DNA from 2 places in the Pseudomonas sp. B414 genome. Region 2 is predicted to be linked to the other one. Evidence: predicted binding sites of a transcription regulator. Region 2 holds the regulator's gene; the other holds the start of a gene.

Region 1 (15,728 bases), on a different contig from region 2:
TGATCAGTTGCTTGAACACGATACGGTTCTGGCACATCTCGCCGGTCGCGACCTTGACCGGGGCAACACCGAGGCGGATTTTGCGATGGCCTTCCACATCGTCCGGGCTGGTGGGTTCTTCGATAAACCACGGCTTGGCAAACGACAGTTCACGCACCCAGTCGATGGCGGCGTTGACTTCCCACACCTGGTTGGCGTCGATCATCAGCTTGCGCTCCGGGCCTATCACTTCGCGGGCGATGCGCACGCGGCGGATATCGTCTTGCAGGTCGTGGCCGACTTTCAATTTGATATGGGAGAAGCCTGCATCCACCGCTTCCTGGCACAGGCGGCGCAGCTTGTCGTCGGCATAGCCCAGCCACCCGGCCGAGGTGGTGTAGCAGGGGTAGCCATCGGCTTCGAGCAAGGCCAGGCGTTCGGCCTTGCCCTGGGCGCGTTCACGCAGCAGGGTCAGGGCTTCGGCCGGAGTGATGCAGTCGGTGATATAGCGGAAATCAATGCAGCGCACCAGTTGCTCGGGGCTCATATCGGCCACCAGGCGCCATACCGGTTTGCCTTCGGCCTTGGCCCACAGGTCCCAGGCGGCGTTGACCACGGCGCCGGTGGCCAGGTGGATGGCGCCCTTGTCCGGGCCGATCCAGCGCAGTTGGCTGTCGCTGGTGACATGGCGCCAGAAACGGCCCATGTCTTCGGCGATCCATTCCAGTTTCAAACCCACCAGCAGGCTGGACAGGGCCTTGATCGAAGCGCAGCAGATTTCATTGCCACGGCCGATGGTAAAGGTCAGGCCGTGCCCTTCCAGGTTGGGGGTGTCGGTTTCGAGGATGACATAGGCCGCTGAGTAATCAGGGTCCGGGTTCATCGCGTCCGAGCCATCGAGGGATTGCGAGGTGGGGAAGCGGATGTCTTCAACCCGTACGGCGGTAATCGTGGTCATGGTGCAGCTCCCTGTCAGTCGGCATTTACGGTGCGTTGCTGTTGTTCACCCAGGCCGCTGATGCCCAGGCGCATGGTCTGGCCGGCGCGCAGGTATACGGGTTCTGGCTTGATACCGAGGCCAACGCCCGGCGGGGTGCCGGTGGAAATCACGTCACCCGGTTGCAGGCTCATGAATTGGCTGAGGTAGCTGATGATTTTCGGGATCTGGAAAATCATCGTGCGGGTATTGCCGTTCTGGTAGCGATGGCCGTCCACTTCCAGCCACAGGTCGAGCTGATGCGGGTCGGCGATTTCGTCGCGGGTGACCAGCCAGGGGCCGAGCGGGCCGAAGGTGTCGCAGCCTTTACCCTTGTCCCAGGTGCCGCCCAGTTCCAGCTGGAACTCGCGCTCGGACACGTCGTTGATCACGCAGTAACCGGCCACATGCTCCAGGGCGTCGCTTTCGCTGATATAGCGCCCGCCTTTGCCTATGACCACGCCCAGCTCGACTTCCCAGTCGGTTTTGCGCGAATTGCGCGGGATCTCGACATTGTCGTTGGGGCCGACAATGGCGCTGGTCCATTTGCTGAATACCACGGGCTCGGCGGGGATCGCGGCGCCGGTTTCGGCGGCGTGGTCGGCGTAGTTGAGGCCGATGCAGATAAATTTGCCGACCTGGCCGACACAGGCGCCGATGCGGGGTGAGCCTGCAACGAGGGGCAGGGTGGCGGGATCGATATCTTGCAGGCGGGCGATGCCTTGCGGGCTGAGCGTATCGCCAGCGATATCCGTGACCACAGCGGACAAGTCACGCATTTGGCCGTTGTTATCGAGCAGGGCAGGGCGTTCCTGGCCTTTTTCACCGTAGCGCAGCAGTTTCATAAAAATTCCTTGGTAAATACCTGTTGGAAATCCTGTGGGAGCGGGCTTGCTCGCGATGGCATCACTGCGGTGTGTCAGGCAAACCTGATTGCCTGTATCGCGAGCAAGCCCGCTCCCACAAGATCAAGATCAAAGTCAAAAGCGCTGGCGTCAGTTGCTCCAGCCGCCGTCAATGATTTGTGCGGTACCGGTGGTAAAGCCGCTGGCACTCGAACCCAGGTACAGCGCCAACTGGGCGATTTCCTCAGCGGTGCCGATACGGCCCATGGGCTGGCGCGCGGCAAAGGCGGCATACACCTCATCCACACTGCGGCCTTCGCGCTCGGCTTGTTCGCGGATGCGTTGACGCAGGGAAGGGGAGTCGACAGTGCCGGGGCAGATGGCGTTGCAGCGGATATTCTGGCTGACAAAATCCGCCGCCACGGAACGGGTCAGGCCAATCACCGCGCCCTTGCTGGCGCAATAGGCAAAGCGGTTGGGCACGCCTTTTACACTGGAGGCCACCGACGCCATATTGATGATCGAACCGCCACCGTGACTCAGCATGCCCGGCAAGAAGGCGCGGATCATGCGGTACATAGCCGTTACGTTAAGGTCCAGGGCGAAGCTGAAGTCTTGCTCACTGCACTCCAGGATATTGCCGCTGTGCACCACGCCTGCGCAGTTGAACAGCACGTCCAGCGGGCCCAGCTCGTTGGCCAGGCGCTCGATGGCAGCGGCATCAGTGACATCCAGAAGCAGTTTGTGTGCGCCGTCGAGGGACTCGAGGGCGGCGGCATTGATGTCGGCGGCGAAGACTTCGGCGCCGGCCGCAAGGTAGGCCTGGACACTGGCCTGGCCAATACCCTGGGCGGCCGCAGTGATCAGCACGCGTTTGCCGGAAAGATCCATGGAGGCTCCATAGTGATGTTGTTTATTTTTGTTTTTGTAGCAAGAGGCCCAATGGTCAGGCCATTGCAGGCGTAGCAAATGGCAAAACGACACAAGTAACGGGATAAGGTTTGCTATGATCGCTTTACGTTATCCGTCCAATGGTCAGGCCATTGGGCCTTTTGTAGCATGCACCTCAAGCTTCAACAAGCGTCTTTTTTTCCTTAAAACGCTAGTAGATTGCTGTTCACGCCAGAGCTGATTTCACAATGCCATTTCAAGTTATTGATAACCAAAGACTTTATCGGCAGATCGCCGACCAGCTGCGCGCCTTGATCGACAGTGGTGAATTTCCGCCGGGTAGTCGCTTGCCCGCCGAGCGCGAACTGGCCAAGTTGCTCGGCGTCAGTCGCGCTTCGGTGCGCGAAGCGATGATTGCCCTGGAAGTCATAGGCCTGGTCGATGTGCGCGTCGGTAACGGCGTGCTGGTGTGTGAGCCACCGGTGCAAGCCGTGTCTAATGAGCCGGTAATGGCCCAGGCCACGCGCAATCAGTGGAAGGAGCTGGACCCGGAGCTGAACCTGGAAATCGACTTCAATGCCGAAATCCCGCCCTTTGCCTTGCTTCAGGCCCGACGCCTGATCGAGCCGGAAGCGGCGGCACTGGCGGCGGTCAATGCCAGCGATGAAGAGTTGACGGGCATTCGCGAAGCTTTCGAGCGTAACGTGCAGGACAACCGCGACGGTTCCCATACTCACCCCGGCGACCGCCTGTTTCATATCCGTATTGCCCAGGCTTCGGACAACCCGGCCTATGCCCTGATGATCCAGCATCTGCTTGGCCATCGTTACGGCAGCATGTTTCAGCGTTTGCAAAGCCACTACACCCCGGACGATATGATTCATCGTTCGGAAAATGAGCACCGCCGTGTGCTGCAAGCGCTGGAGCAGCACGACCCGGATGCTGCACGTCAGGCCATGGCCGAGCATCTGGATGAAGTGATTCGTATCTTTAGCCGTAACCCTCGCTGATCTTCAAATGACAGTCCGGCAGGATTGGGAAAATTCCTACATTTTTGAGGATTTCCCCTAGGTAAATCTCTTACCGCTCCCTAGACAATCGACCTACAGCATTCACTATGGGTCGACCTTAATGCCTGGCAACTCCCTGCGTATCCTGATTCTTGAAGATGACTGCTTTCAGCGTGCCCTCGCGGTCAGCCTGTTTCGCTCGCTGGGCTGCCATGAGGTGTTTGAAGCCAGTGATGGCAGCGAGGCGCTGGCGGTTTTGCAACAAGTGGGTGCAGTGGATATCGCCGTGTGTGACCTGCAGATGGAGGGCATGGACGGGCTGGCCTTTTTGCGTCGTGCAGGCACTTCGGCGCAGGTCAAGTCCGTGATTGTCAGCAGCGCGCTGTCTGCTGATCTACGCCGTGCGGCCCATCAGATCATAAGTCTGCTGGGCATTGAATTGCTGGGGGATGTGGGCAAGACGCTGTATGCCGAAACCCTGGAGCCTTTGCTGAAGAAGTATCAGGGCAGCGGCGCCGATGCATTCGAAGCGAGCATACAACTGGCCTGCGAGGAAGAGGTGCGCCAGGCACTGGCCCTGCAGCAATTGCAGGCCTGGTATCAGCCCAAGTTCGACCTGCAGACCGGCGAGGTGTGTGGTATTGAAGTGCTTTGCCGTTGGCTGCACCCAAGCAAAGGGCTACTGCCACCCGCAGTGTTTATCCCGGTGCTGGAGCGCTGCGGGCTAATGGATGAGCTGTTGTTTGCTCAACTGGATCAGGCGTTATGCCTGCAGGAGCAGGCCCGGGTCCAGGGCTTTAGCTTGAATATGGCGTTCAATCTGCAAGCTGCGCAATTGGCCAATCCCCAACTGACCTACACGCTCAAGGGCATTTTGACCCGGTATGCCACGCCGGGTTCGCGGCTGACCTTTGAACTGACCGAAACCGGCCTGCTGCAAGCTCCGGCTGCGAGCCTGGAGAATCTGGTGCGCCTGCGCATGATGGGCTGCCGGTTGTCGATTGATGATTTTGGTGCCGGGTTTTCCTCGCTGCAGCGGCTATGTCAGTTGCCGTTTAACGAGATCAAGCTCGACGGTGAGTTTGTTCGCAACCTGCAGCATGAGCCACGCTGCGAAGCCGCGATCAGCAGCACCCTGGCTTTGGGCAAGGCCTTGGGCATGTCGGTGGTGGTCGAGGGCATTGAAACTGAGGCCCAGTTCCTGCGGTTGCTGGAGTTGGGTTGCCTGCAAGGGCAGGGCTACTGGTTCGCCCGGCCCATGAACGGGCCGGACTTATTGAGCTGGTTGCAGCAGCGCGAGCTGAGCGTGGCCTGTTAACCGGCCATTATTGAAATGAGTAGGGCGTGAGTGCGGTAGGGTCGATGTTCTGATCGACTTTAACCATCGCATCCTTGAGCGGGCAGAGCAGGCCGACGCTGGTTTTGCGGCAGTCCTTGGCGCTCTGGAAGTCAGCCTTGAGCGGCTTTTGCCCGCCGCTCAGTTGGGTCAGGTTGCGGATCTGGTCCATTGACTGGGCTTCAAAAGCGATACGCAAAAAATACTCGCCGGTTTTGACTTCCTGGTAGCGCTCAAACTGCAGGGTGCCTACGGGTGGGATATTATTTTCGATGTAGTCACCCAGCTTCCAGCCGAAGCCGAGCATGGTGCGCAGGTAAGAGATATTGGTGTCGTGGGCCACCAGCAGCATCAGCTGCACATCCGGCGGGGTGCTCGGCGCGTCCTTTATGGCCAGTGACGTGCCTTGTTTGAGTTCCAGGGAAATCTGGTTCATCAACTCGGACGCACCACGGCTGGCGATATAGGGGATGTCGTTGAGGTAATCGTACTTGGCCTTGGTCAGCACCATCAGGCTGGAGACATCGCCAGCGCTACGGGCGTTGCCGAACGCGACCTTGTCCAGTGGCAAGCCCTGGCTGTATTCGAGGCGGAACACTTCGCCCATATTGGCGCCCGCGCTCAGGCCCTTGATTGCGAAACGTCCCTTGGCGTTTTGTTCCAGCTTCCAGGGCTCTTTACCGTAGGGGCAATCGGTGCCAGGCAGGCAGGCGACTTCACGCAGTTTTTCTTCGAAAGGTTTATAGCGCGCCTGTGCGGCTTCGACGCTGCCACCCAGGGCCTTGAGGATTTCTGCCTTGGCCTTGACCGGGTCGAGGGCGGCAAAGGGCATTTCATTGGCCTGGAACAGGGCGTCCTGTTCACCTGTTACATAAGTCGGTTGCAGGCCGCAGCCGGGAAACATGCCGTCGAGCAGGGCCTGGGCCGTGGCTTTGGTGCGTTGCAGGGGGCTGGCATGGACCAGCAATTGGCTGGCATCCGGGCAGCCCTTGGGGATCAGCCCGGCGTTGCGCAGCACTTCGCCCCGGTAGCGACCCATTTCGACGGCACCGGTGTAGCCATGGCCGGTGAGGTTGCCGAAGGGCACCAGCCAGGTCGGCCACTTACGCTGGGTGACAGTGGTCAGCAGTTTTTCATTGGACTTGGTGGGCGGGCGTACTCCGTGGCGGCTGACCTGTACGACTTTATCCAGAACATAGCCATCGCTGGTGGGTGTCTGGGCAAAGACTGCCGGGCTGATCATGCTGGTCAGCAACATGCTTGTGCAAAGAGGGAGTAACTTTCTCATCGTTCTTCCTTGGGTCATCCTGGACGCAGTGGGCGCAGTGTAGTCGCTGATGAGGAACGAAGGCTGCGAGCTTCTTATCAAAACCTCGCAGCCTTCGTTCCTCGTCAGCGACTACCCAAAAGTCGAGCTGATGCGTATTTTGTACAGATTGCCGCTAGCGGCCTGCACCCAACAAGGAAAGTGTCATGACGAGCGATGGTCAGGGTTCACTCGCACAGCAATTGGCGGGCATTGATGAGATTGAATGCGTGACTCCTGATCTCAATGGCGTGCCCCGTGGCAAGGTGATGACCGCTGCGGGCTTCCTTGAAGGCCGTCGCTTGCAGATGGCCCGTGGCGTGCTGCTGCAATGCATCATGGGCGGTTACCCCGAGTCGCGCTTCTATGGCAGTGAGGACGGTGATCTGGCGCTGGTACCGGACCCGGCCCATATCCATCGTCTGCCCTGGAGCCAGCCGCCCCGAGCCCTGGCCATTTGTGATGCCGATGAGTTCAGCGGTGAGAGCTCGGCGTTGTCAACCCGCGGCCAGTTGAAGGCCGTTATCGCCCGTTATGCGGCTCGCGGGCTGGCGCCGGTGGTGGCGACCGAACTTGAGTTCTTTGTGTTTGCTCCCAACCCCGACCCGACCCAGGCATTCCGTCCGCCAGTAGGCCTGGATGGCCGTCGCGAGGACGGTTTTTCGGCGTTCAGCATCAGTTCCAATAACGGTCTGCGGCCCTTCTTTAGCGAAGTTTACGAATGCATGGCGGCGCTGGGTTTGCCCCGTGACACCTTTATGCACGAGATGGGCGTCAGCCAGTTCGAGATCAACCTGTTGCACGGTGATCCGCTGTTGCTCGCCGATCAGACTTTTCTGTTCAAGCACCTGCTCAAGGAGGTCGCCCTTAAACATGGCCTGACCGTGGTCTGTATGGCCAAGCCGCTGGCGCATACCGCTGGCAGCTCGATGCATATTCACCAGAGCGTGGTTGAGCTGGGCAGCGGTCGTAACGTATTCAGCGACGAAGCGGGGCAGCCGACGGCCGCTTTCCGCCATTTTATCGGCGGGCAGCAGGCGGGTATGGCTGACTTTACCGCGCTGTTTGCGCCGAACGTGAATTCCTACCAGCGTTTGTTCCACCCTTATGCGTCGCCCAACAATGCCTGCTGGTCCCACGATAACCGATCTGCTGGCTTGCGGATTCCGGCCAGCTCGCCGCTGGCGCGGCGGGTCGAAAACCGTTTGCCGGGCGCGGATGCCAACCCGTACCTGGCGATTGCTGCCAGCCTGGCGGTCGGGTTATATGGTATCGAGCACGAGGTGGAACCGACTGCCGCGATACAGGGCGAATTCGCAGTGCCTGAGGCGCTGTCACTGCCCTGTACCTTGCATGCAGCACTTGAGCGCCTCAAGCGCAGCCACTTGGCGATTGAACTGTTCGGCACTGAGTTCATCGAAGGCTACATCGCGTCCAAGATGCTGGAGCTGACCAGCTTCCATGACGAAATCACTCCCTGGGAGCGTCGCGTGCTGGCGGCTCAGGCTTGACCGTTTAAATTTGTGCTGCCGGGCCAGTGCCTGGTTGCAGCCACAAGGAGCCACACGGAAAGCCAATGCACCAGATCTGGAAGTCGTTTCGAGCGTTGTACTTCGCCTCACTGATGATGTTGATCGGCTCGGGCCTTTTGAGCACCTATCTGGCCCTGCGCCTGGCGGCCGACAATGTCGACGGCCTGTGGATCGGTGCCCTGATGGCGGCCAACTATTTTGGCCTGGTGCTGGGTGGCAAGATCGGCCACCGGCTGATTGCCCGGGTGGGGCATATTCGTGCCTACGCCACCTGTGCCGGTATTGTCGGCGCGGCGGTGCTGTGTCACGGGCTGACGGACTGGCTGCCGATATGGCTGCTGCTGCGGGTGATCGTCGGCCTGGGCATGATGTGCCAGTACATGGTCATCGAAAGCTGGCTCAACGAGCAGGCCGATGCCAAGCAGCGTGGTGTGGTGTTCAGCCTGTATATGATCGCGTCGTACCTGGGCCTGGTGCTCGGGCAACTTATCCTGGCGATTCACCCGGCCCTTGGCCTTGAGTTGCTGATGGTGGTGGCCTTGTGTTTTGCGTTGTGCCTGGTACCAGTGGCCATGACCCGGCGCATTCACCCGGCGCCCCTGCATCCGGCACCGATGGACCCGAAATTCTTTATCAAGCGAGTGCCGCAGTCGTTGATCGCAGTGATGGGCGCGGGCCTGCTGGTGGGGTCATTCTATGGCCTGGCACCGCTGTATGCGTCGCAGCAGGGGCTGTCGACCGAACTGGTCGGTGTGTATATGGGCAGCTGCATTTTTGCCGGGCTGCTGGTGCAGTGGCCGCTGGGCTGGTTGTCTGACCGTTATGACCGGCCATTGCTGATCCGGGTTTTCGCGTTCTTGCTGGCGCTGGCTTCATTGCCGCTGGCGATCCTGCCGTCGGTGCCTTTGGAAGTGCTGTTTGTGGCCGGGGGCATGGCGGCCCTGATGCAGTTTTGCATCTATCCGCTGGCCGTGGCCTTTGCCAATGACCATATCGAGGCTGAGCGTCGGGTGTCGCTGACGGCCATGTTGCTGGTGACCTACGGTATCGGCGCAAGCGTCGGGCCGCTGGTGGCGGGGGTACTGATGAAGGTGCTGGGCAGTCAGATGCTCTATGCCTTTTTCAGCGTGGCAGGATTGATCCTGGTATGGCGAATCCGCCCGAATGCGGTGACCAATCTGCACCAGGTCGACGATGCGCCGCTGCATCACGTGGCCATGCCCGACAGCATGTCCAGCTCACCGCTGGTGGCTGCGCTTGACCCACGGGTAGATGAGCAGGATGTGCAGGATCAGATGGTGCAGGAGCCGGTGGTGGAAGAGGTTGATCCGCAGACGGACACCGAGTCACAACCCAAGCCGTAGCCATATGACCCTGTGGGAGCGGCGGTGCGACGACTCCCACACTATTCAGGGTTTAGTAATCATCATCTTTATCAAACTGCCGCGCCTCGCGCTGCAGTTGATAGACAAACCGCTCGACCTGACGCTGTACTGCGCCGCTGATATTGTGAAAGCGCATGCCGGCAAAGGTAATATTCAGCCGCTCTTCAAAGTGCAGGTAACGCAACTCCACCGGCGTGGAGATCAGGCCAAACGGCAGGTCGGCGCTGAAGCGCTCATACACCTGGCCCGGTTGCATGCCCTGGCTGATATCGCCCTCAAAGCGCAACTTGCAACCGGTGGCCGAAACGTCCAGCAGTTTGCCCTTGATCGGGTTTTTAAGCTTGTCCCCGGCCACTTCCACGCTGACCAGATTGGCCAGACGCAGTGCTGCACGAAACGCGCTGCGGCGCTGGTGGTACGACACTTCGCGGGGCAATGCGCCGCGATAGCAGCGGTGGTCGTTGCTCTCATCAATGGTCAGCTGGGTGGTGCATTCCCAGGCGATGCGCACACCGTCATGGAAGCCCTCAACCCGAAACGGTACACCCGCCTCAAGAAAACGTTCGCCACCCCGTGGGATCATTTCGTCCAGCGCCATGGAGTTGCGCTCGCGATCGACATCCACCACGTAGCTCTGGAAACGCTGGGTGCGGTCCTCGAACGTGATGATCAGCGGGTCATGGCTCTCTTGCAGCATCCGCAGGTTGGAAGCTATTTCCAAAGGCGTAGTCAGCACCTTTGGCGGTTGCGGAGCATCTTGGGCGTCGAACACGGTTGATCAATCTCCAGACAAAATACAACGACACGCAAAAGATGGGCATTCTGCCATCATGTTGTGTGTCTCGCTATATACGGTGGTGGCGCGGGTTCAAGCCTGGCTGTAGGCGCGGTGCTTGTTGAGCATCGAAGTGGTGCCGCGGGCGTCATACAGCGACGGAGCTTCGCCGCCATGCAGAATGCGCAGCTGGTTGGCAGTGATCGCCTGCTGGGTCTGGATCGACTGGCCATTGAGCAGGTTGGCGGCCTGGCATTGAGCCAGCAACTGGTTCAGCACATCGCTCTGACTGAGCAGTTGTGCACCCACGCTGGAATGGCTGGCAAGGCTTTCGAGGCCGCTACGATTGGTGGCCAGGCCAAGACTGGCGAGGATCTCGCTGCGCCTGCGGCCATGTTGCTCAAGCAAAATGATCAGCGACTGCTTGCGCGCCAGAATAGTCTCCAGCACCTGCATGTCGCGGCCTTTAAGGGCGATGGACTCGTCCTGCAACAAACCGAGCAATTGCCCGGCGGGTGCGAGGTCATCGTTGATCAATTGCAGTAAATTTTCGTCGTGCATGGCGGGCTCTGGGAGTTAAGCGTCCAAAAGCGCGGCACTGGCCGTGGGCCTAGCGCTGGGCTTCCATGTCAAGCAGTTTGCTGGCGACCCGCTCGCTGTCGACTTTATAGCTGCCGTCAGCGATGGCTTGTTTAAGCTCGGCCACCCGATTTTTATCGACGGCAGGTTGGTCACGCAACGAGTCGCTGATCTTCTGCAACTGTTGAGCCTCTTGGCTGAGGTGAACAGATTCCCCGCTTGGGGCGCTGGCGCTGGTTGGCTCAGGGCTTTTTGCCGGGGCCGCTTGCGTGGCAGTGCCGGCTTCCTGACTGGCGTTGCTGCGCGTACTGCCGGCGAGGGGCGGGGCGCTGTTGAGACGACTGAAGTCGATGACCATAACGAAAAACCTCGGGGTATTTGGACGCTTGCCATGTTTTCGGCCATACCCGGGAAAACTTTAGGCTCGATTAATCATAGCTTCACACAGAACTGTACTGATCTGCGTCAAACCACAGTGTAGGAAAGTCAGGAGACTGATGCCAACTTTCCTACAATGCCACTTCTACTTGCCCGGGCCCAGTGACCCGGGCGCGGATTACACGTTTGGAATTCAGGTTTTTTACCCGTATTTGCTCGCTAAGGCCACCGTCTGACAGGGCCTCGCCGGGCATTTTGACACTTAATGTGCCACTGCGGGCGCTGATCACCACATGATCGCCCTTGCGCACGGCAGCCGCCTGCTCCAGATGGGTGAGGGTCAACACCTGGTCGGTGACCATGGGCCGCAGCAGTTTTTGGCCTACGGCCAGCTCGGTCGCGGTCAGGTAGCCCTGGCTGATCAGGCTGACATCGCGTTCGCGCAGGGTCACGTCGGGGTAGTCGATAACCATGCCGCGCTTGAGTGGATGATTGACGGTGACCACATCGCGGAACAGTTTGACCTGGGCCGGCACAAAAATGGTCCAGGGCGACAGCCCTTCGCAGCGCACGCGCACGATCACGCGGCCCATGGGTTGCGCCGGGCTTTCCAGGGTGGCTGTCAATTCCTTGTCGCACTCGGCCAGACGCAAGCGCGGGTCCAGATTGTTGACCTGGATCTGATAGCGTCCTTCGGTCTGGCTGGTGGCCAGGTAGTCTTCAACGGTGAATTCAAGAAAGCCCTGGGTCACGCCGATAAGCTTTTCAGGCGATGTAAATGCGTCAGCCCTGCTATAAGTGCCTACGCTGAGCAAGGCTCCGGCGGCCAGCACGCTCAGGCAGCAGCGGCGCAGAGTCAGCGGGAAAAGTCGGTGGCAGGAATTTGTCGTTTTGGCGTTCATGGCCGATAAAAAGCAAGCCCCGTGCCGTTTACGGAGAATGCGGGTTGAAACTTTAAGTTTTTAAGAGGAGCTGAGTATGGCCGGAGTGATGGATGCGGTTAACCAGCGCACTCAACTGGTGGGGCAAAACCGCCTGGAGCTGTTGCTGTTTCGCCTGGATGGGCCACAGCTTTACGGGATTAATGTGTTCAAGGTCCGGGAGGTGCTGCAATGCCCCAAGCTGACCATGATCCCCAAGTCCCACCCTGTGGTGTGTGGCGTGGCGAGCATTCGCGGTGCGACCATTCCGATCCTCGATCTGGCAATGGCCACCGGGGCGGGTGCCTTGCAAGACCAGAGCAACCCGTTTGTGATCATCACCGAGTACAACACCAAGACCCAGGGCTTTCTGGTGCGTTCGGTCGAGCGTATCGTCAACATGAACTGGGAAGATATCCATCCACCGCCCAAGGGCACCGGCCACGACCATTACTTGACGGCCGTGACCCGGATGGACGACCAATTGGTCGAGATCATCGATGTTGAAAAGGTCCTGGCGGAAGTTTCGCCATCGCCGGAAACCATCACCCATGGTGTGGTCGATGTCGAAACCCGAAGCAAGGCGCTGTCATTGCGGGTGCTGACCGTCGACGATTCGTCGGTGGCGCGCAAGCAGGTTGCCCGCTGCCTGCAAACGGTGGGCGTGGAAGTGGTGTCGTTGAACGACGGCCGACAGGCGCTGGACTACCTGCGCAAGCTGGTGGAAGAGGGCAAGGACCCGGCCGAAGAATTTCTGATGATGATCTCGGATATCGAGATGCCGGAAATGGACGGCTACACCCTGACGGCGGAAATCCGCAACGATCCACGGATGCAAAAGCTGCACATCATTCTGCATACTTCGTTGTCCGGGGTTTTCAACCAGGCAATGGTCAAAAAGGTCGGTGCCGATGACTTTTTGGCCAAATTCAGGCCTGACGACCTGGCATCCCGGGTAGTTGACCGGATCAAAGCAGCAGACTTCAGCTAGGGGCTCAGCCCCTGGCGGTCAAAACGATTTAAGAGGCAGGACATTTGTCGACGGCTAATTTGGATTTTGAACAATTCCGGGTCTTTCTGGAAAAAGCCTGTGGCATTTTGCTGGGTGAAAACAAGCAGTACCTGGTCTCCAGCCGGCTTAACAAACTGATGGAGCAACAAGGCATCAAGTCGTTGGGCGAGTTGATTCAGCGTATCCAGAGCCAGCCGCGCAGTGGGCTGCGCGAGCAGGTGGTCGATGCCATGACTACCAACGAAACCTTGTGGTTTCGTGATACCTACCCCTTTGAAGTGTTGAAAAACAAGGTGCTGCCGGAGCAGATCAAGGCCAGCCCGGGCCAGCGTTTGCGTATCTGGTCGGCGGCCTGTTCTTCGGGGCAGGAACCCTATTCACTGTCGATGGCGATCGACGAGTTCGAGCGCAGCAACCTGGGGCAGTTGAAGGCGGGTGTGCAGATTTTTGCCACCGATCTCTCCGCGCAGATGCTCAATACCTGCCGCACCGGCGAATACGACAATCTGGCGATTGGCCGCGGCCTGTCACCTGAACGCCTGCAGCGTTATTTCGACCCCAAGGGGCCGGGGCGCTGGGTGATCAAGGCGCCGATCAAGAGCCGGGTCGAGTTCCGCCCGTTCAACCTGCTGGACAGTTACGCAGGCTTTGGCAAGTTCGATATCGTGTTCTGCCGCAACGTGCTGATCTACTTTTCGGCAGAAGTGAAGAAAGACATCCTGCTGCGCATCCACAGCACCCTGAAGCCGGGCGGTTACCTGTTTCTGGGCGCCTCCGAAGCGCTTAACGGCTTGCCGGACCACTATCAGATGGTCCAGTGCAGCCCGGGGATTATCTACCAGGCCAAATAGCCACCCTCTCTGTGGGAGCTGGCTTGCCTGCGATGCAAGCGCTGCGGTTTGTCAGAAAACCGCATTGATGCCATCGCGAGCAAGCCCGCTCCCACATGGGTCATGTGTTGTAACTGCAAAGCGGCAGAAAAGCGGCAGTCAGCGGTCAAGCGTTGCCGCTTTTCTGGCATTGCCGCCCTGCGCTACAGGTAAAACCCTTGATTTACGGGGCTGTAAAAACTGGCACGGGGTTTGCTCTATCCCTGTCATGTAAAACCTGAATCACTTTCTCAGGTCAGCCCACAAAGGTTTTTCGACATGAGCATCAGCTTCGACAAAGCGCTCGGTATCCATGAGCAAGCCCTTGGCTTTCGCGCTCAGCGCGCTGAAGTGCTGGCGAACAATATCGCCAACGCCGACACCCCGAACTACAAGGCTCGGGATCTGGACTTTGCCTCTGTGCTCGCCGCACAAAGCGACAAAAACCAGAACGGCACTTTTGCGTTGAACAAGACCAATACCCGCCATATCGAAGCCCAGGGCCTGAGCAGCGGCGACGAGTCGTTGCTGTACCGCACGCCGATGCAACCGTCGATCGACCAGAACACCGTGGACGCTCAGATCGAGCAGTCAAACTACGCAGAGAATGCGGTCAACTTCCAGGCCAGCTTCACCCTGCTCAACAGCAAATTCAAAGGGCTGATGTCGGCCCTGCGCGGGGAGTAACCCATGTCTCTAGCCAGTGTGTTCAATATTGCCGGCAGCGGCATGAGTGCCCAGACCACGCGTCTTAATACCGTGGCCAGTAACATCGCCAACGCCGACACCGTGTCGTCGAGCATCGACCAGACCTACCGCGCCCGTCACCCGGTATTCGCCACTATGTTCGAAGGCGCGCAAGGCACTGGCGGCGACTCGCTGTTCCAGAACCAGGACGCTGCCGGCAAAGGCGTGCAGGTGACGGCGGTGGTCGAAGACCAAAGCGAGTTGCAGGCCCGTTACGAGCCTAACCATCCATCTGCCGACGCCAAGGGCTACGTCTATTACCCCAACGTCAACGTGGTTGAAGAAATGGCTGACATGATTTCCGCCAGTCGTTCGTTCCAGACCAACGCCGAAATGATGAACACCGCCAAAACCATGATGCAGAAGGTCCTGACCCTGGGTCAGTGATAAGGGGCGAGACAAATGAGTGTGACCGATTCCACCAGCGGCTTGACCCTTAACCAGGTGCTTGCCAACTCCGCCCAGGCCAAGACCACCGATACCAGCGTGGCAGCGGCCACCAAGGGCGTGACGGGCAACACGGCACTGGGCAAGGATGCGTTTCTGCAACTGCTGGTCACCCAGCTGAAAAACCAGAACCCGCTGGACCCGCAGGACAACACGGCGTTTGTTGCGCAGCTGGCACAGTTCAGCAGCCTGGAAGGCATCACCACGCTCAATGACACGGTCAACTCCCTGTCGGGCGGTTTGCAGTCCTCACAGGCTCTGCAGGCCTCGTCGTTGGTGGGGCGCTCGGTCATCGTGCAAACCAGTGAAGCCTACGTAGACCCCGCCAGCGAAAAACCATTCAACGGCACCGTGGTGGTCAAGGACGCCGACTCCAAGCCCACTATCACCATTACCGATGCTGACGGCGAAGTGGTCCGCACCATCGAGATGGGCAGCCAGAAAGCCGGCAACGTGGACTTTACCTGGGACGGCAAGGACGACGACGGTGTGCTGCTGGACAAGGGTTCCTACACCTTCACCGCATCGAGCAAAACCGACACGGCGACCACGGCGCTCACTACCTATCTGCCAGCCACGGTCAACAGCGTGACCCTGAGCAAGACCGGCGGTGAAATCATGCTCAACCTCGCAGGCCTGGGCAGCATTGGCATGTCCAAAGTCCAGACCATTGGCCTCTAAGCCGACTCATACGCCTCAAGGAGAGAAACATGTCATTCAATATCGGCCTTAGCGGCCTCT
Region 2 (15,728 bases):
GGATTGCTCACGCAACTCGGGCTTCCAGTAGGGGTTGGGCAGGCAGCGCACGTCAAACACCAAATCGGCATCTACCGGCATCCCGCGCTTGAAGCCAAACGACTCGACCAAAAAGGCGGTGCCGGGCTCAGGCTTGTTCAGCAGGCGCAACTTGATGGTGTCACGTAGCTGATACAGGTTCAGATTGGTGGTGTTGATGGTCAGGTCAGCGAGGTCAACGATTGGCCCAAGCAACTGGGTTTCATCGCGAATGGCTTCGGCCAGCGAGCGGCTTGCGCTGCTGAGCGGGTGGCGCCTGCGTGTTTCCGAGAAGCGCTTGAGCAGGGTCTCCTCGTCGGCATCCAGGTACAGGACATCGCACTGGATATGACGGCTGCGAACCTCTTCAAGCAACTGCGGGAAGCGCGACAGATGGCTTGGCAGGTTGCGTGCATCGATCGACACGGCTACCAGCGGTTGCGCCAATTCAGTATGAATCAGCGCCCGCTCGGCCAGTTCAGGCAGCAAACCGGCAGGCAGGTTGTCGATGCAATAGAAACCGTTGTCTTCAAGAACGGCGAGGGCAGTGCTTTTACCGGAGCCGGAGCGTCCGCTGACTATGACTAAGCGCATGATTAATGACCGTTCTGTACGTCCAGAACAACCTGATACAACGCTTCGTTGCTGGGTGCATTACGCAGTCTTTCGCGTACGTCTTTACGATCGAGCATGCTGGCGATCTGCCGGAGCAGTTCCAGATGTGCATCGGTTGCCGCTTCTGGCACCAGCAAAACGAACAGCAGGTCGACCGGCGCGCCATCGATGGCGTCGAAATCTATGGGAGCATCGAGGTGCAGCAAGGCGCTGACAGGCGACTCGCAGCCCTTGAGGCGGCAATGGGGTATGGCGATGCCGTTGCCAAAACCGGTGGATCCCAGTTTTTCACGGGCAATCAGGCTCTCGAATACATCCTGCATTTCCAGACCAGGCACTTCGCGGCTGATCAGGTTGGCAATGTGTTCGAGTGCGCGCTTTTTACTGCCGCCCGGCGCGTTCACCAAGGAACGGCCGGGGGTCAGGATACTTTCAAGTCGGATCATGGGTAGGGAGTATTAACGACCGGTTGCGCCCTGGAGCAGGCTTTGGGTCTTTTCCTTATGCTTTTTCAGTTGGCGATCAAGCTTGTCAGTGAGCAGATCAATGGCGGCATACATGTCGTCATGCTCGGCGTTGGCAACGACTTCTCCTCCATGGATGTGCAAGGTGGCCTCGATTTTCTGTTTCAGTTTTTCGACCGCCATCGTTACCTGTACGTTGGTAATCTTGTCGAAGTGACGCTCCAGTCGGTCGAGTTTTTCGCCGATGTATGCGCGTAGCGGTTCGGTGACTTCCAGTTGGTGTCCACTGATGTTGACTTGCATACAGTTTCTCCTTTGATGCCATTGCATAAAGCAGCAGGCCGAGCAGCCTGCCACTGAAACGCCGGGGTCCGTGGCTTACATCAAACGCTTGCGTTCGCTCGAAGGCGCTATCCCGAGGGATTCGCGGTACTTGGCGACGGTGCGACGGGCTACCTGAATACCTTGTGCCTCCAGTAAACCAGCGATCTTGCTGTCACTCAACGGCTTTTTCTGATTTTCCGCAGCAACCAGTTTTTTGATGATGGCGCGGATCGCGGTGGAGGAGCATTCACCGCCTTCAGAGGTGCTGACGTGGCTGGAGAAAAAGTACTTCAGCTCATAAATACCCCGTGGGGTATGCATGAATTTTTGCGTGGTCACCCGCGAGATGGTGGATTCGTGCATGCCCACCGCTTCGGCGATGTCGTGCAGCACCAGAGGCTTCATGGCCTCGTCGCCATACTCCAGAAACCCGCGCTGATGCTCGACGATCTGGGTCGCCACTTTCATCAGGGTTTCGTTGCGGCTTTGCAGGCTTTTGATAAACCAGCGGGCTTCTTGCAGCTGGTTGCGCATAAAGGTGTTGTCGGCGCTGGTGTCGGCGCGGCGCACAAAACCTGCGTACTGCGCGTTCACCCGCAGGCGCGGCACCGACTCCTGGTTGAGTTCTACCAGCCAGCGGTCATTGTCCTTGCGCACGATCACGTCAGGTACGACGTATTCGGCTTCGCTGGATTCGATCTGCGAGCCCGGGCGCGGATTGAGGCTTTGTACCAGTTCGATGACCTGGCGCAGTTCATCCTCTTTGAGCTTCATGCGACGCATAAGCTGGCTGTAGTCGCGTGCGCCCAGCAGGTCGATGTAGTCCGTGACCAGGCGCTTGGCTTCGTTCAGCCAGGGTGTCTTGGCTGACAGCTGACGCAATTGCAGCAGCAGGCACTCGCCCAGATTGCGTGCACCAATGCCCGAAGGCTCGAACTGCTGAATACGGTGCAGAACGGCTTCGATTTCATCGAGCTCGATATCCAGTTCCGGGTCGAACGCTTCGAGAATTTCTTCGAGGCTTTCGTCCAGGTAGCCCTGGTTGTTGATGCAATCAATCAGGGTTACGCCGATCAGGCGGTCGGTATCCGACATCGGCACCAGGTTCAATTGCCAGAGCAGGTGGCTTTGCAGGCTTTCACCGACAGAGGTGCGGGTGGTGAAGTCCCACTCGTCGTCATCGTTGCTTGGCAGGCTGCTGGCGCTGGTCTGGTAGACGTCTTCCCAGGCGGTGTCGACCGGCAATTCATTGGGGATGCGGTCGTTCCAGTCGCCTTCTTCCAGGTTGTCTACGGTTTGCGCGGACTCCTGATAGGTGGGTTCCTGAACGTCGGTATTGGGTTTTTGCTCAATGTTGTCGGCAAGAGGGTCTGCGTTGTCGAAGTCGTCGCCTTCTTCTTGGCGCTCGAGCATCGGGTTGGATTCCAGAGCTTCCTGGATTTCCTGTTGCAGATCGAGGGTCGACAATTGGAGCAGGCGGATGGCCTGTTGCAGCTGAGGTGTCATTGTCAGCTGCTGGCCCATTCTCAGGACTAGCGATGGTTTCATGGCAGGGGCTTAACACCTTATTCGCCGGCGCACATGGCGCCATCCACTACAGGGCGCGTGAGCGCCAAACATAAGCAAATTATATGCCTGAAACTGGTGCGTTTGCCTAGGGGGCGGTCTAAATTAGTTTAGTGGCCATGGCGTCAGTTTTGTGCGGCCTGTCGCGCGCCGGGCCAGTAAATAGCCGGTAGGCTTTTTGCTGGTCAGGCGCTTTGGTGTCCGGGAGTTGCCTTGCCTTACAGGCGGAACTCGTGACCCAGGTAAACTTCTCTCACCAACTTGTTGGCCAGAATCGTTTCAGCATCACCTTCGGCGATCAGTTGGCCGTCGTTGACGATATAGGCGGTTTCGCAGATATCGAGGGTTTCGCGCACATTGTGATCGGTGATCAGTACGCCAATGCCCTTGGCCTTGAGGTGGTGAATGATTTGCTTGATATCGCCGACCGAGATCGGGTCAACCCCGGCAAAGGGTTCGTCGAGCAGGATAAACTTGGGCGCGGTGGCCAGTGCGCGGGCAATTTCTACCCGGCGACGCTCACCACCCGACAGGCTCATGCCCAGGTTGTCGCGAATGTGGTTGATGTGGAATTCCTGCAGCAGGCTTTCCAGCTCTTTGCGCCGGCCTGCCTTGTCGAGTTCCTTGCGGGTTTCGAGGATCGCCATGATGTTGTCGGCGACCGACAACTTGCGAAAGATCGAGGCTTCCTGCGGCAAGTAACCGATACCGGCGCGTGCGCGACCGTGCATTGGTTCATGGCTGACGTCCAGATCGTCGATCAGGACGCGGCCCTGATCGGCATGCACCAGGCCGACGATCATGTAGAAACACGTGGTTTTACCCGCGCCGTTAGGGCCGAGCAGGCCCACGATTTGCCCGCTGTCGATCGACAGGCTGACATCACGCACGACCTGACGGCTCTTGTAGCTTTTGGCCAGATGCTGGGCTTTCAGAGTTGCCATTACTGGGCCTTCTGCTGGTCGGTTTTCTTCTTGGGCTGGATTACCATGTCAATGCGCGGGCGTGGCGCGGTGACATTGGCACCCGTGGCCCGGCCGGCGTTGGCGACTTGCTTGACCGTGTCGTAGACGATTTTCTCGCCTTCGGTGGTGTTGCCGTCGTTGATGACCTTGGCCTTGTCGATCAGCACGATGCGGTTTTGCGGCGCATGGTATTGAATGGTGACGGCATAAGCCTGGACCGGTTTAGGGTCGGTAGCTTTTTGCAATTGCTCGAAGTAAGCCAGGTTACCGACGGAAGTCACCACGTCGATTTCGCCCGCTGCGTTGCGAGTAATGGTCACAGTGTTGCCGGTGATTTTCATCGAGCCCTGGGTGATGATGACATCGCCCTTGTAGGTGGCAACGCCTTGCTTGTCATCCAGTTGCGCCTCGTTGGCCTGGATGCGGATAGGTTGTTCGTTGTCGTTCGGCAGAGCCCAGGCGCTCACGCTTCCCAGTGCTGCGCTCAAACTGAGCAATAAAGGGAGGGTTTTAACGAGACTCATACTGTCCTCTTACGTTGGACAGCAGGTCCATCCTGCCGTCTTTCAAATATGCTTTCATGCCCTTGCCAGTCGTTACGCCGCCAGCGCCGTCGATTCTAACGTCTCGCTCGGTCTGCGCATATTCCTTCTGCGGGAATACAGTCATGCGGGTACTGGTGATAATGGTGGTGCGTTTTTTCTCGTCGGTGCGCGCAATGCGCACCGAATCGATCAGCTCGACTTCGGTACCGTCCGGGTTGACTTCGCCGCGTTCGCTCTGCACGTGCCACGGGTAGACCGTGCCGCGATACAGGTTCATGTCGGGGTTGGTCAAAAGAGTGACCTCTGAAGCCTTCAAATGTTCAAGCTTGTCGGAGGTCAATTCGTACTGCAGCTTGCCGTCGGGTAAAAACTGCAGGCTGCGGGCATTGGTGGCGTAGTAGTCGATAGCGTGTTCATCAACAGCCAGGGTAGGGGTGTCGAGAAAACGCTCCGGTCTGATATTCCAGTAGCCAACAGCTGCAAACAGCGAAGCAATCACTGCGAACAGCACTATTTGGCGAATCTTTTTGCTCAGCATAGAAGGCTCTATAGGTAGGCGGCGTGGGCTGCGTCCAGGCTGCCCTGGGCACGCAGAATCAGCTCGCAGAATTCGCGGGCGGCACCTTCACCGCCACGTGCCTGGGTAACACCGTGGGCATGTTCGCGGACAAAGCTGGCGGCGTTGGCCACTGCCATGCCCAGCCCCACCCGGCGGATAACCGGCAGGTCAGGCAAGTCATCGCCAAGGTAGGCAACCTGCTCATAGCTTAGGTTGAGTTGGCCAAGAAGCTCGTCCAGTACCACCAATTTGTCTTCACGGCCCTGGTACAGGTACGGGATGCCCAGGTTTTGCGCGCGACGCTCGACTACCGGGGTTTTGCGACCGCTGATGATTGCCGTCTGCACTCCGGCGGCCATGAGCATTTTGATGCCCTGGCCGTCGAGGGTGTTGAAGGTCTTGAATTCGCTGCCATCTTCGAGGAAGTACAGGCGACCGTCGGTCAACACGCCGTCAACGTCAAAAATGGCCAGTTTGATGCCTTTGCCGCGCTTGAGAAGTTCCTGGGTCATTACATTACTCCTGCGCGTAGCAGATCGTGCATGTTCAAGGCGCCCACCGGGCGGTCTTGCTGGTCGACCACCACCAGCGCGCTGATTTTGTGGTCTTCCATGATTTTCAGGGCTTCTGCCGCCAGCATGTCCGCGCGGGCGGTCTTGCCGTGTGGGGTCATGACGGCATCGATGGTGGCATTGCGGATATCGATTTCGCGGTCCAGGGTGCGGCGCAAGTCGCCGTCAGTAAAGATCCCGGCCAGTCGACCGTCTTCTTCAATCACCACAGTCATGCCCAGGCCCTTGTGGGTCATTTCCATCAGGGCTTCCTTGAGCAAGGTACCGCGTACGACTTGCGGCAGCTCTTCGCCGGAGTGCATGACGTTCTCAACCTTGAGCAGCAGGCGACGGCCCAGTGCGCCACCAGGGTGCGAGAAGGCAAAGTCTTCCGCCGTAAAGCCGCGGGCTTCCAGCAGCGCAATGGCCAGGGCATCACCCAGTACCAGGGTCGCGGTAGTGGAGGAGGTTGGTGCCAGATTTAATGGGCACGCTTCCTGGGCTACACGTGCGTCAAGGCTGACATCGGCGGCCTTGGCCAGCGGCGACTCAGGGTTGCCGGTCATGCTGATCAGCTTGATGCCCAGGCGTTTGATCAGGGGCAGCAAGGTAACGATTTCGGCGGTTGAACCGGAGTTGGACAGGGCGAGGATGATGTCATCGCGGGTGATCATGCCCATGTCGCCGTGGCTGGCTTCTGCCGGATGGACGAAAAACGCCGTGGTGCCGGTGCTGGCCAAGGTAGCGGCAATCTTGTTGCCGATATGCCCTGACTTGCCCATGCCGACCACGACTACCCTGCCTTTACTTGCCAGAATCATCTCGCAAGCGCGTACGAAATCTGCGTCGATATGGGCCAGCAAGCCCTCTACGGCTTCCATTTCGAGGCGGATGGTGCGTTGGGCGGATTGAATCAGGTCGCTGGATTGGCTCATGGTTGAAGTCGGGTAGCCTGAGAAAAGGCCAGGATTATAGCGGTTATGCGACGTTCCCTCACGCTTGATCGCAGTGCTTTGTTGTCTCAATACGCAAACTACTCACCTGCTTACAGAAAAAACCTCTTTATTTCACTGTATTGAGGCTGAAGCGGCACTCCTTCGGTCTTGGGCGGTCACTATCAGCAGTGGTATAGTTCGCCGCCAGTTCGGCCCGCCAGGGAACGCGTGCTTCTTTAATATGAAGTTTGGTGTCCGGGTGAGAGGCAGAGGCTGCATCGCAAGGAGTTTAGATGAGCGCCGATAACGCCTACGCGGTCGAGCTGAAGGGAGTGTCCTTCAAGCGCGGTACGCGCAGCATCTTCAATAATGTCGATATTCGTATTCCTCGTGGCAAGGTCACGGGAATCATGGGCCCGTCGGGCTGCGGCAAAACCACACTATTGCGCCTGATGGGCATGCAACTGCGTCCCAGCAGCGGCGAAGTGTGGGTCAACAATCAAAACCTGCCGACCCTGTCGCGCAGTGATTTGTTTGATGCCCGCAAGGATATGGGTGTGCTGTTTCAGAGCGGTGCGCTGTTTACCGATCTGGACGTGTTCGAGAACGTTGCCTTCCCGCTGCGGGTGCATACCCAGCTGCCGGAAGAAATGATTCGTGACATCGTGTTGCTGAAATTGCAGGCGGTGGGCTTGCGCGGGGCTATCGACCTGATGCCCGATGAGTTGTCCGGCGGCATGAAGCGTCGGGTGGCCTTGGCGCGGGCGATTGCCCTGGATCCACAAATCCTGATGTATGACGAGCCCTTCGTGGGCCAGGATCCCATTGCCATGGGCGTGTTGGTGCGCCTGATTCGTCTGCTCAACGATGCGCTGGGTATCACCAGTATTGTGGTTTCCCACGATCTGGCCGAAACCGCGAGTATCGCCGACTATCTTTATGTCGTTGGTGATGGCCAGGTGCTGGGGCAGGGTACGCCTGAAGAATTGATGAACGCCGATAATCCGCGCATTCGTCAGTTTATGACCGGCGATCCGGATGGCCCGGTTCCGTTTCACTTTCCGGCGTCGGACTACCGAACCGATCTACTGGGGAAGCGCTGATGCGCAAGACTTCATTAATGGACCGTATCGGCCTGTTTGGTCGGGCCGGGATCGATATCGTCGCGGTGCTGGGGCGTTCGACGGTTTTCCTGTTTCATGCATTGCTGGGGCGTGGCGGTATCGGTGGCAGTTTTGGGCTCTTGCTCAAGCAACTGCACTCCGTCGGCGTCATGTCGCTGGTGATTATTGTTGTGTCCGGCATTTTTATCGGCATGGTACTGGCGCTGCAAGGCTTCAGTATCCTCTCCAGCTATGGTTCCGAGCAGGCGGTAGGGCAGATGGTTGCCCTGACCCTGCTGCGCGAGCTGGGGCCGGTGGTCACGGCTTTGCTGTTTGCCGGTCGTGCCGGGTCTGCGCTGACGGCTGAAATCGGCAACATGAAATCCACCGAGCAACTGTCGAGCCTTGAAATGATCGGGGTCGACCCGCTCAAGTACATCGTTGCGCCGCGGTTGTGGGCCGGGTTTATTTCCCTGCCGGTGCTGGCGATGATTTTCAGTGTGGTCGGCATCTGGGGCGGATCGTGGGTTGCAGTGGACTGGCTGGGCGTCTACGACGGCTCCTACTGGGCCAATATGCAAAACAGCGTAACCTTCAGTGGTGACGTACTTAACGGGATCATCAAAAGCATCGTTTTTGCCTTTGTGGTGACCTGGATTGCCGTGTTTCAAGGTTATGACTGCGAGCCCACTTCAGAGGGGATCAGCCGTGCCACTACCAAGACCGTGGTGTATGCCTCACTGGCAGTCCTCGGCCTGGACTTTATTTTGACTGCCTTGATGTTTGGAGATTTCTGATGCAAAACCGCACCATGGAAATCGGTGTCGGCCTGTTCCTGCTGGCTGGCATCCTGGCTTTGCTGTTGCTTGCCCTGCGGGTCAGCGGACTGTCCCCGACTGCGAGCACCGATACCTATAAGCTTTATGCCGATTTTGACAATATTGCCGGCCTGACCGTGCGCGCCAAAGTCACCATGGCTGGCGTGACTATCGGCAAGGTAACGGCGATTGATCTGGACCGTGACAACTATAGGGCCCGTGTCACTCTTCAGGTGGGGAAGGCGGTGGATAATCTGCCGGTCGATTCGACAGCGTCTATTCTCACCGCGGGCCTGCTGGGCGAAAAATACATTGGTCTGAGCGTGGGCGGTGAAGACGCCGTGCTCAAGGATGGGGACACCATTCACGACACTCAGTCGTCCTTGGTTCTTGAAGACCTGATTGGTAAATTCCTGCTCAATACCGTTAGCAAAGAAGCCAAATAAGGAGCTTTCAGATGATTTCTCTCTTGCGCCGTGGCCTGCTGGTAATTCTGGCTGCAGCTCTTCCGCTGGCGGCGAATGCTGCGCCAGGGCAGTCTGCCCATGACATCGTTTCAGACACAACGACCCGGTTGCTGGCCGACCTGGCTGCCAACAAAGAACAGTACAAGCAAAGCCCGAGCAAGTTCTACGATGCCCTGAACGAAATTGTCGGCCCTGCTGTAGATGTTGATGGCATCTCCAAAAGCATCATGACCGTCAAGTACTCGCGCAATGCCACGCCTGCGCAGATGCAGCGTTTTCAAGAGAACTTCAAGCGCAGCCTGATGCAGTTCTACGGCAACGCCTTGCTTGAATTCAAGAATCAGGGCATCACCGTTGGGCCAGCCAAGGATGAAAGCGGCGATCGCACCAGCGTCGACATGACCGTAAAAGGCGATAGCGGTGCCATTTATCCTTTGTCCTATACCCTTAACAAGGTTAACGGCGAGTGGAAAGTGCGCAACGTGATCATCAACGGCATCAATATTGGCAAGCTGTTCCGTGACCAGTTCGCCGATGCCATGCAGCGCAACGGTAACAACCTGGATAAAACCATCGATAACTGGGCTGGCGAAGTGGCCAAGGCCAAGCAGACCACCGATGCGGCTTCGCCCAAGGCTGCAGGCCAATGAGCGAGGCGGCTGTAACACTGGCCGGCGAGAGCGAGCTGCGTCTCAGTGGCGTACTCGATTTTCGCACGGGCCCTCGTTTGCGTTCTGATGGCCAGGCCCTGATCAACAAAGCCCTGGCCAGGGAGCTGGTTGTAGATTGCTCTGCGGTCACAAAATCCAGCAGCGTCGGTTTGTCACTGTTGCTGTGTTACATCCGTGATGCGCAAGCCCTGAACAAGCCATTGAGCATTCGTGCCATGCCCGAAGACATGCGCGAAATCGCCCAGGTCTCGGGTTTGACCGAACTGTTGGCACATCATTAATAGCCACTTATACAAAAGCCCCCCGTCAGAGTCCTGCTATGCGGGGTTCGCAGGCGCGGGGCTTTTTTGTATGATGGCCGACCCGCGCGCGTTAGGCGCCGATTGAGGTTGAGCATGCAGGCCGTAGAAGTGAAGAGCTTTCTTGAAGGAAAGCTGCCTGGTACCCAGGTAGAAGTTGAGGGCGAAGGCTGCAACTTTCAGCTGAACGTGATTAGTGACGAACTGGTGGCTCTGAGCCCGGTCAAACGTCAACAAAGCATCTATGCCCATTTGAACCCGTGGATCGCTGATGGCAGCATCCATGCGGTCACTATGAAATTCTTCAGCAGCGCGGCCTGGGCCGAGCGCACCTGAGCCCCCTGAGCCCATTGGCGTCGAGATTGTTATGGATAAATTGATTATTACCGGCGGTGCCCGTCTTGATGGCGAAATCCGCATTTCCGGGGCGAAGAACTCCGCCCTGCCGATCCTGGCAGCGACCCTGCTGTGCAATGGGCCGGTGACTGTAGCCAACCTGCCGCATTTGCATGACATCACCACCATGATCGAGCTGTTCGGTCGCATGGGCATTGAGCCGGTGATCGATGAAAAGCTCAGCGTCGAAATCAACCCGAACACCATCAAGACCCTGGTTGCCCCGTACGAACTGGTGAAAACCATGCGTGCGTCGATCCTGGTGCTGGGGCCGATGGTTGCCCGCTTCGGTTACGCCGAAGTGGCGTTGCCAGGCGGTTGCGCCATTGGTTCGCGTCCGGTTGACCTGCACATCCGCGGCCTTGAAGCCATGGGTGCAGTGATTGACGTTGAAGGCGGCTACATCAAAGCCAAAGCGCCTGAAGGCGGCTTGCACGGTGCCAACTTCTTCTTCGATACAGTCAGTGTGACCGGTACTGAAAACATCATGATGGCCGCAGCTCTGGCCAATGGCCGCAGCGTATTGCAGAACTCTGCACGCGAGCCTGAAGTCGTCGACCTGGCCAACTTCCTTAACGCCATGGGCGCCAAGGTCAGCGGTGCCGGCACTGACACCATCACCATCGATGGCGTCAAAGAGCTGCACCCAGCGACCTACCGCGTCATGCCGGACCGTATCGAAACCGGTACTTACCTGGTAGCCGCAGCCGTGACCGGTGGCCGTGTGAAGGTCAAGGACACTGATCCGACCATCCTTGAAGCCGTACTGGAAAAGCTCAAGGAAGCGGGTGCTGAAATCACCTGTGGTGAAGACTGGATCGAACTGAACATGCACGGCAAGCGCCCTAAAGCGGTGAACGTGCGTACAGCTCCGTACCCGGCGTTCCCGACCGACATGCAGGCGCAGTTCATCTCCCTCAACGCCATTGCCGAAGGCACGGGCGCAGTGATCGAGACGATCTTCGAAAACCGTTTCATGCATGTGTACGAACTGCACCGCATGGGCGCCAAGATCCAGGTTGAAGGCAACACGGCCATCGTTACCGGCACTGAAACCCTCAAGGGCGCGCCAGTCATGGCGACCGACCTGCGTGCCTCGGCCAGCCTGGTGATCTCGGCTCTGGTAGCTGAAGGCGACACCCTGATCGATCGCATCTACCACATAGATCGTGGCTATGAGTGCATCGAAGAGAAACTGCAAATGCTGGGCGCCAAAATCCGCCGCGTTCCGGGCTAGTTTTTGCTGTCTGGCTGCATGGGCACAGGGATAGTGTCCAGCTGCCAGGTGACGTAACGGCTTGCAAGCGTTACCTTACCTGGCCTCGAATCGTTCAAGTCGAGCCTGATATCAGGCTCGATGCTTGTCCGGCGCCGATTGCGACCGGGCAAAAGTACCCTGATAAGGACTTACGTTTCCCATGTTGACCATTGCACTGTCCAAGGGCCGTATCCTTGACGACACCCTGCCGCTTCTGGCTGAAGCGGGCATTGTGCCGACCGAGAATCCGGACAAAAGCCGCAAGCTGATTATCCCGACCTCCCAGCCGGATGTACGCCTGCTGATCGTTCGTGCTACCGACGTGCCTACCTATGTTGAACATGGTGCGGCAGACCTCGGTGTGGCCGGCAAAGACGTGCTGATGGAGTACGGTGGCCAGGGCCTTTACGAGCCGCTGGACCTTCAGATTGCCCAGTGCAAGCTGATGACTGCCGGTGCCATCGGTGTCGCTGAACCCAAAGGTCGCCTGCGCGTTGCCACCAAGTTCGTCAATGTCGCCAAGCGCTACTACGCCGAGCAAGGCCGTCAGGTCGACATCATCAAGCTGTACGGCTCGATGGAGCTGGCGCCGCTTATTGGCCTGGCGGACAAGATCATCGACGTGGTCGATACCGGCAACACCTTGCGTGCCAATGGCCTGGAACCCCAGGAATTCATTGCCGCCATCAGCTCCCGTCTGGTGGTCAACAAGGCTTCGATGAAAATGCAGCACGCCCGCATTCAAGCCCTGATCGATACCCTGCGCAAGGCAGTGGAATCGCGACACCGCGGCTGACCCGCCCGCGCGACTACCGGCATAGAGCCCGACGTTGCGCCCACCCATCCGTGTAACCGCCAGAAATCTCAGGTACCCACGCGGATGGCTTGGTAGTCTTGTGGTGCCTGAGATCTGCAACATCATAAATTCCCAGCATTCGCCCATTACCGAGGCCCTCGCTATGACCGCTCCCACTGCAATTCGCCGACTCAACGCTGCTGACCCGGATTTCGCGCAGCATCTGGATCATCTGCTGAGCTGGGAAAGTGTGTCTGACGACTCGGTCAACCAGCGTGTGCTCGATATCATCAAAGCCGTGCGTGAGCGGGGCGACGCTGCCCTGGTTGAGTTCACCCAGCGCTTTGACGGGCTGGCCGTTAACTCCATGGCGGACTTGATCCTGCCACGCGAGCGTCTGGAGCTGGCCCTGACCCGCATCACCGCGCCACAACGTGAAGCGCTGGAAAAAGCCGCGCAGCGTGTACGCAGCTACCACGAGAAACAGAAGCAGGACTCCTGGAGCTACACCGAAGCAGACGGCACGGTGCTGGGCCAGAAAGTCACGCCACTGGACCGTGCCGGCCTGTACGTGCCGGGTGGTAAAGCCTCGTACCCGTCGTCGGTGCTGATGAACGCCATTCCTGCCAAGGTCGCCGGTGTCACCGAAGTGGTGATGGTGGTGCCAACCCCCCGTGGTGAAATCAATGAACTGGTGCTGGCCGCCGCCTGCATCGCTGGCGTTGACCGGGTGTTCACCATCGGCGGCGCGCAAGCCGTTGCGGCACTGGCCTATGGCACTGAAAGCGTGCCGAAAGTCGACAAGGTGGTCGGGCCGGGCAATATCTATGTTGCGACTGCCAAGCGCCATGTATTTGGCCAGGTCGGTATCGACATGATTGCCGGTCCTTCGGAAATTCTCGTGGTGTGCGACGGCCAGACCGACCCGGACTGGATTGCCATGGACCTGTTCTCCCAGGCCGAGCACGACGAAGACGCGCAAGCGATTCTGGTCAGCCCCGATGCCGAGTTCCTCGACAAGGTGGCGGCCAGCATCGCCAAACTGCTGCCGACCATGGAGCGAGCCGAAATCATCGAAACCTCGATCAATGGTCGTGGTGCGTTGATTTTGGTTAACGACATGCAGCAAGCCATCGACGTTGCCAACCGCATTGCCCCGGAGCACCTGGAGCTGTCGGTGGCCGACCCGCAAGCCTGGCTGCCGCAGATCCGCCATGCGGGCGCGATCTTTATGGGCCGTCACACCTCCGAGGCCCTGGGTGATTACTGTGCGGGGCCGAACCACGTATTGCCGACTTCCGGCACCGCGCGTTTTTCGTCACCGCTGGGTGTGTATGACTTCCAGAAGCGCTCCTCGATCATCTTCTGCTCCGAGCAGGGTGCTTCCGACCTGGGCAAGACCGCCTCGATTCTCGCACGCGGCGAATCGCTCACCGGCCACGCCCGCAGTGCCGAATACCGCATCATCGCCGACGAACAGGGGCAATAAGCATGAGCAAGTTCTGGAGTCCATTCGTTAAAGAGCTGGTGCCTTATGTACCGGGCGAGCAGCCGAAGCTGACCAAACTGGTCAAGCTCAACACCAATGAAAACCCCTACGGGCCATCGCCTAAAGCGCTGGCAGCGATGCAGGGCGAGATCAACGACAACCTGCGTTTGTACCCCGACCCGAACAGCGATCTGCTCAAGCAGGCAGTGGCTGACTACTACGCTGTGCAGACCGCCCAGGTGTTTTTGGGCAACGGTTCGGACGAAGTGCTGGCCCATGTGTTCAATGGCCTGTTTCAGCACGACAAGCCGCTGCTGTTTCCGGATATCAGCTACAGCTTCTATCCGGTTTACTGCGGTTTGTACGGCATCGAATTTGACGCTGTAGCGCTGGATGAACAATTCCAGATCCAGCCTGCGGACTATGCCCGGCCCAATGGCGGAATTATCTTCCCGAACCCCAACGCCCCGACCGGTTGCCTGCTGGCGCTGGACGCCATTGAGCAGATCCTCAAGGCCAGCCCCGATTCAGTGGTGGTGGTGGATGAGGCCTATATCGACTTTGGTGGCGAGACGGCCATCAGCCTGGTGGATCGCTACCCGAACCTGCTGGTGACCCAGACCCTGTCCAAGTCCCGTTCCCTGGCCGGCTTGCGGGTCGGGCTGGCGGTGGGTCACCCGGATCTGATCGAAGCGCTGGAGCGGATCAAGAACAGCTTCAACTCCTATCCGCTGGATCGTATCGCGATTGCCGGTGCTGCGGCCGCGTTTGCTGATCGTGAGTATTTCGAGCAGACCTGCCAGTTGGTGATCGACAGTCGCGAACAGGTTGTCGGGCAGTTGCAGGCGCTGGGCTTTGAAGTGCTGCCGTCGGCGGCGAACTTTATCTTCGCCCGTCACCCGGAACACGATGCGGCGGCGCTGGCGGCCAAATTGCGCGAACAGGGTGTGATCGTGCGTCACTTCAAGCAACTGCGCATTGCCCAGTTCCTGCGGATCAGCATTGGTACGCCGGAGCAGAATGCGGCGTTGATTGAAGGGTTGTCAGATATTTAAAGCCCGCCCCTTTAACCAGGGTGTGGGAGCGGGCTTGCTCGCGATGCAGGCGGCGCGGTCACTCAGTCAAACCGTGTCGATATTATCGCGAGCAAGCCCGCTCCCACAGGGTATTTACCGTTTATTCTTGCGTCTGCGGCGGTTGTTCCTGCGGCGGGCGCAGACCTACTTCGGCAGTAAGCTTGAGCTCTTTGCCGTTGCGCATTACCTGGATCGTGATCTTGTCCGAAGGCTTGATCCGCGCCACCTGATTCATCGAGCGACGACCATCGCTGGCAGGCTCGCCATCAATACTCAGAATCACATCCCCCAGCTGCAAACCGGCTTTCTGTGCCGGGCCATCACGGAAAATCCCCGCCACAACAATCCCCGGACGACCACTCAGGCCAAACGACTCGGCCAGTTCCTGGGTCAGCGGCTGCACCTCGATCCCTAGCCAGCCACGAATCACCTGACCGTGCTCGATAATCGATTTCATGACTTCCATGGCCAGGTTGATCGGGATGGCAAAGCCGATGCCTTGCGAGCCGCCGGACTTGGAGAAGATCGCGGTGTTGATCCCGGTCAGATTGCCGTTGGCATCTACCAGCGCACCACCCGAGTTGCCGGGGTTGATCGCGGCATCGGTCTGGATAAAGTCTTCGTAATTGTTCAGGCCCAACTGATTGCGCCCGGTGGCACTGATGATGCCCATGGTGGTGGTTTGGCCAACGCCAAACGGGTTACCGATGGCCAGGGCAATATCACCGATGCGCAGGGTGTCCGAGCGGCCAATGGTAATGGCCGGCAGGTTTTTCAGGTCGATCTTCAGTACCGCCAGATCGGTCTCCGGGT

The links. Region 2 encodes sigma-54, which starts transcription at its own class of promoters, with help from an activator protein. Its sites were predicted from a motif close to ANTGGCATNNANNTTGCTNT; they were not measured.
Region 1: a site for sigma-54 is predicted at 13,994-14,013, ahead of flgB (flagellar basal body rod protein FlgB). Genes of this name have one in related genera too.

Annotation. Positions count from the first base shown of each region.
Region 1 is NZ_JBUZTQ010000018.1:47,801-63,528, reverse strand. It holds gene ACZRMH_RS16110 (L-fuconate dehydratase) at 1-937, opposite strand, end outside; gene ACZRMH_RS16105 (ureidoglycolate lyase) at 952-1,800, opposite strand; gene ACZRMH_RS16100 (SDR family oxidoreductase) at 1,951-2,691, opposite strand; gene ACZRMH_RS16095 (FadR/GntR family transcriptional regulator) at 2,940-3,701, shown strand; gene ACZRMH_RS16090 (EAL domain-containing response regulator) at 3,823-5,019, shown strand; gene ACZRMH_RS16085 (histidine-type phosphatase) at 5,027-6,325, opposite strand; gene ACZRMH_RS16080 (glutamine synthetase family protein) at 6,613-7,854, shown strand; gene ACZRMH_RS16075 (MFS transporter) at 7,920-9,239, shown strand; gene ACZRMH_RS16070 (flagellar brake protein) at 9,292-10,032, opposite strand; gene ACZRMH_RS16065 (flagella synthesis protein FlgN) at 10,129-10,596, opposite strand; gene flgM (flagellar biosynthesis anti-sigma factor FlgM) at 10,646-10,972, opposite strand; gene flgA (flagellar basal body P-ring formation chaperone FlgA) at 11,124-11,894, opposite strand; gene ACZRMH_RS16050 (chemotaxis protein CheV) at 11,971-12,903, shown strand; gene cheR (protein-glutamate O-methyltransferase CheR) at 12,948-13,775, shown strand; gene flgB (flagellar basal body rod protein FlgB) at 14,073-14,480, shown strand; gene flgC (flagellar basal body rod protein FlgC) at 14,484-14,927, shown strand; gene flgD (flagellar hook assembly protein FlgD) at 14,943-15,668, shown strand; gene flgE (flagellar hook protein FlgE) at 15,698-15,728, shown strand, end outside.
Region 2 is NZ_JBUZTQ010000015.1:95,833-111,560, forward strand. It holds gene rapZ (RNase adapter RapZ) at 1-612, opposite strand, end outside; gene ptsN (PTS IIA-like nitrogen regulatory protein PtsN) at 615-1,079, opposite strand; gene hpf (ribosome hibernation-promoting factor, HPF/YfiA family) at 1,092-1,400, opposite strand; gene ACZRMH_RS14680 (RNA polymerase factor sigma-54) at 1,476-2,969, opposite strand; gene lptB (LPS export ABC transporter ATP-binding protein) at 3,206-3,931, opposite strand; gene lptA (lipopolysaccharide transport periplasmic protein LptA) at 3,931-4,476, opposite strand; gene lptC (LPS export ABC transporter periplasmic protein LptC) at 4,463-5,035, opposite strand; gene ACZRMH_RS14700 (KdsC family phosphatase) at 5,044-5,568, opposite strand; gene ACZRMH_RS14705 (KpsF/GutQ family sugar-phosphate isomerase) at 5,568-6,542, opposite strand; gene ACZRMH_RS14710 (ATP-binding cassette domain-containing protein) at 6,836-7,645, shown strand; gene mlaE (lipid asymmetry maintenance ABC transporter permease subunit MlaE) at 7,645-8,442, shown strand; gene mlaD (outer membrane lipid asymmetry maintenance protein MlaD) at 8,442-8,909, shown strand; gene ACZRMH_RS14725 (MlaC/ttg2D family ABC transporter substrate-binding protein) at 8,921-9,580, shown strand; gene ACZRMH_RS14730 (STAS domain-containing protein) at 9,577-9,882, shown strand; gene ACZRMH_RS14735 (BolA family protein) at 9,997-10,236, shown strand; gene murA (UDP-N-acetylglucosamine 1-carboxyvinyltransferase) at 10,268-11,533, shown strand; gene hisG (ATP phosphoribosyltransferase) at 11,715-12,350, shown strand; gene hisD (histidinol dehydrogenase) at 12,514-13,839, shown strand; gene hisC (histidinol-phosphate transaminase) at 13,842-14,894, shown strand; gene algW (Do family serine endopeptidase AlgW) at 15,016-15,728, opposite strand, start outside.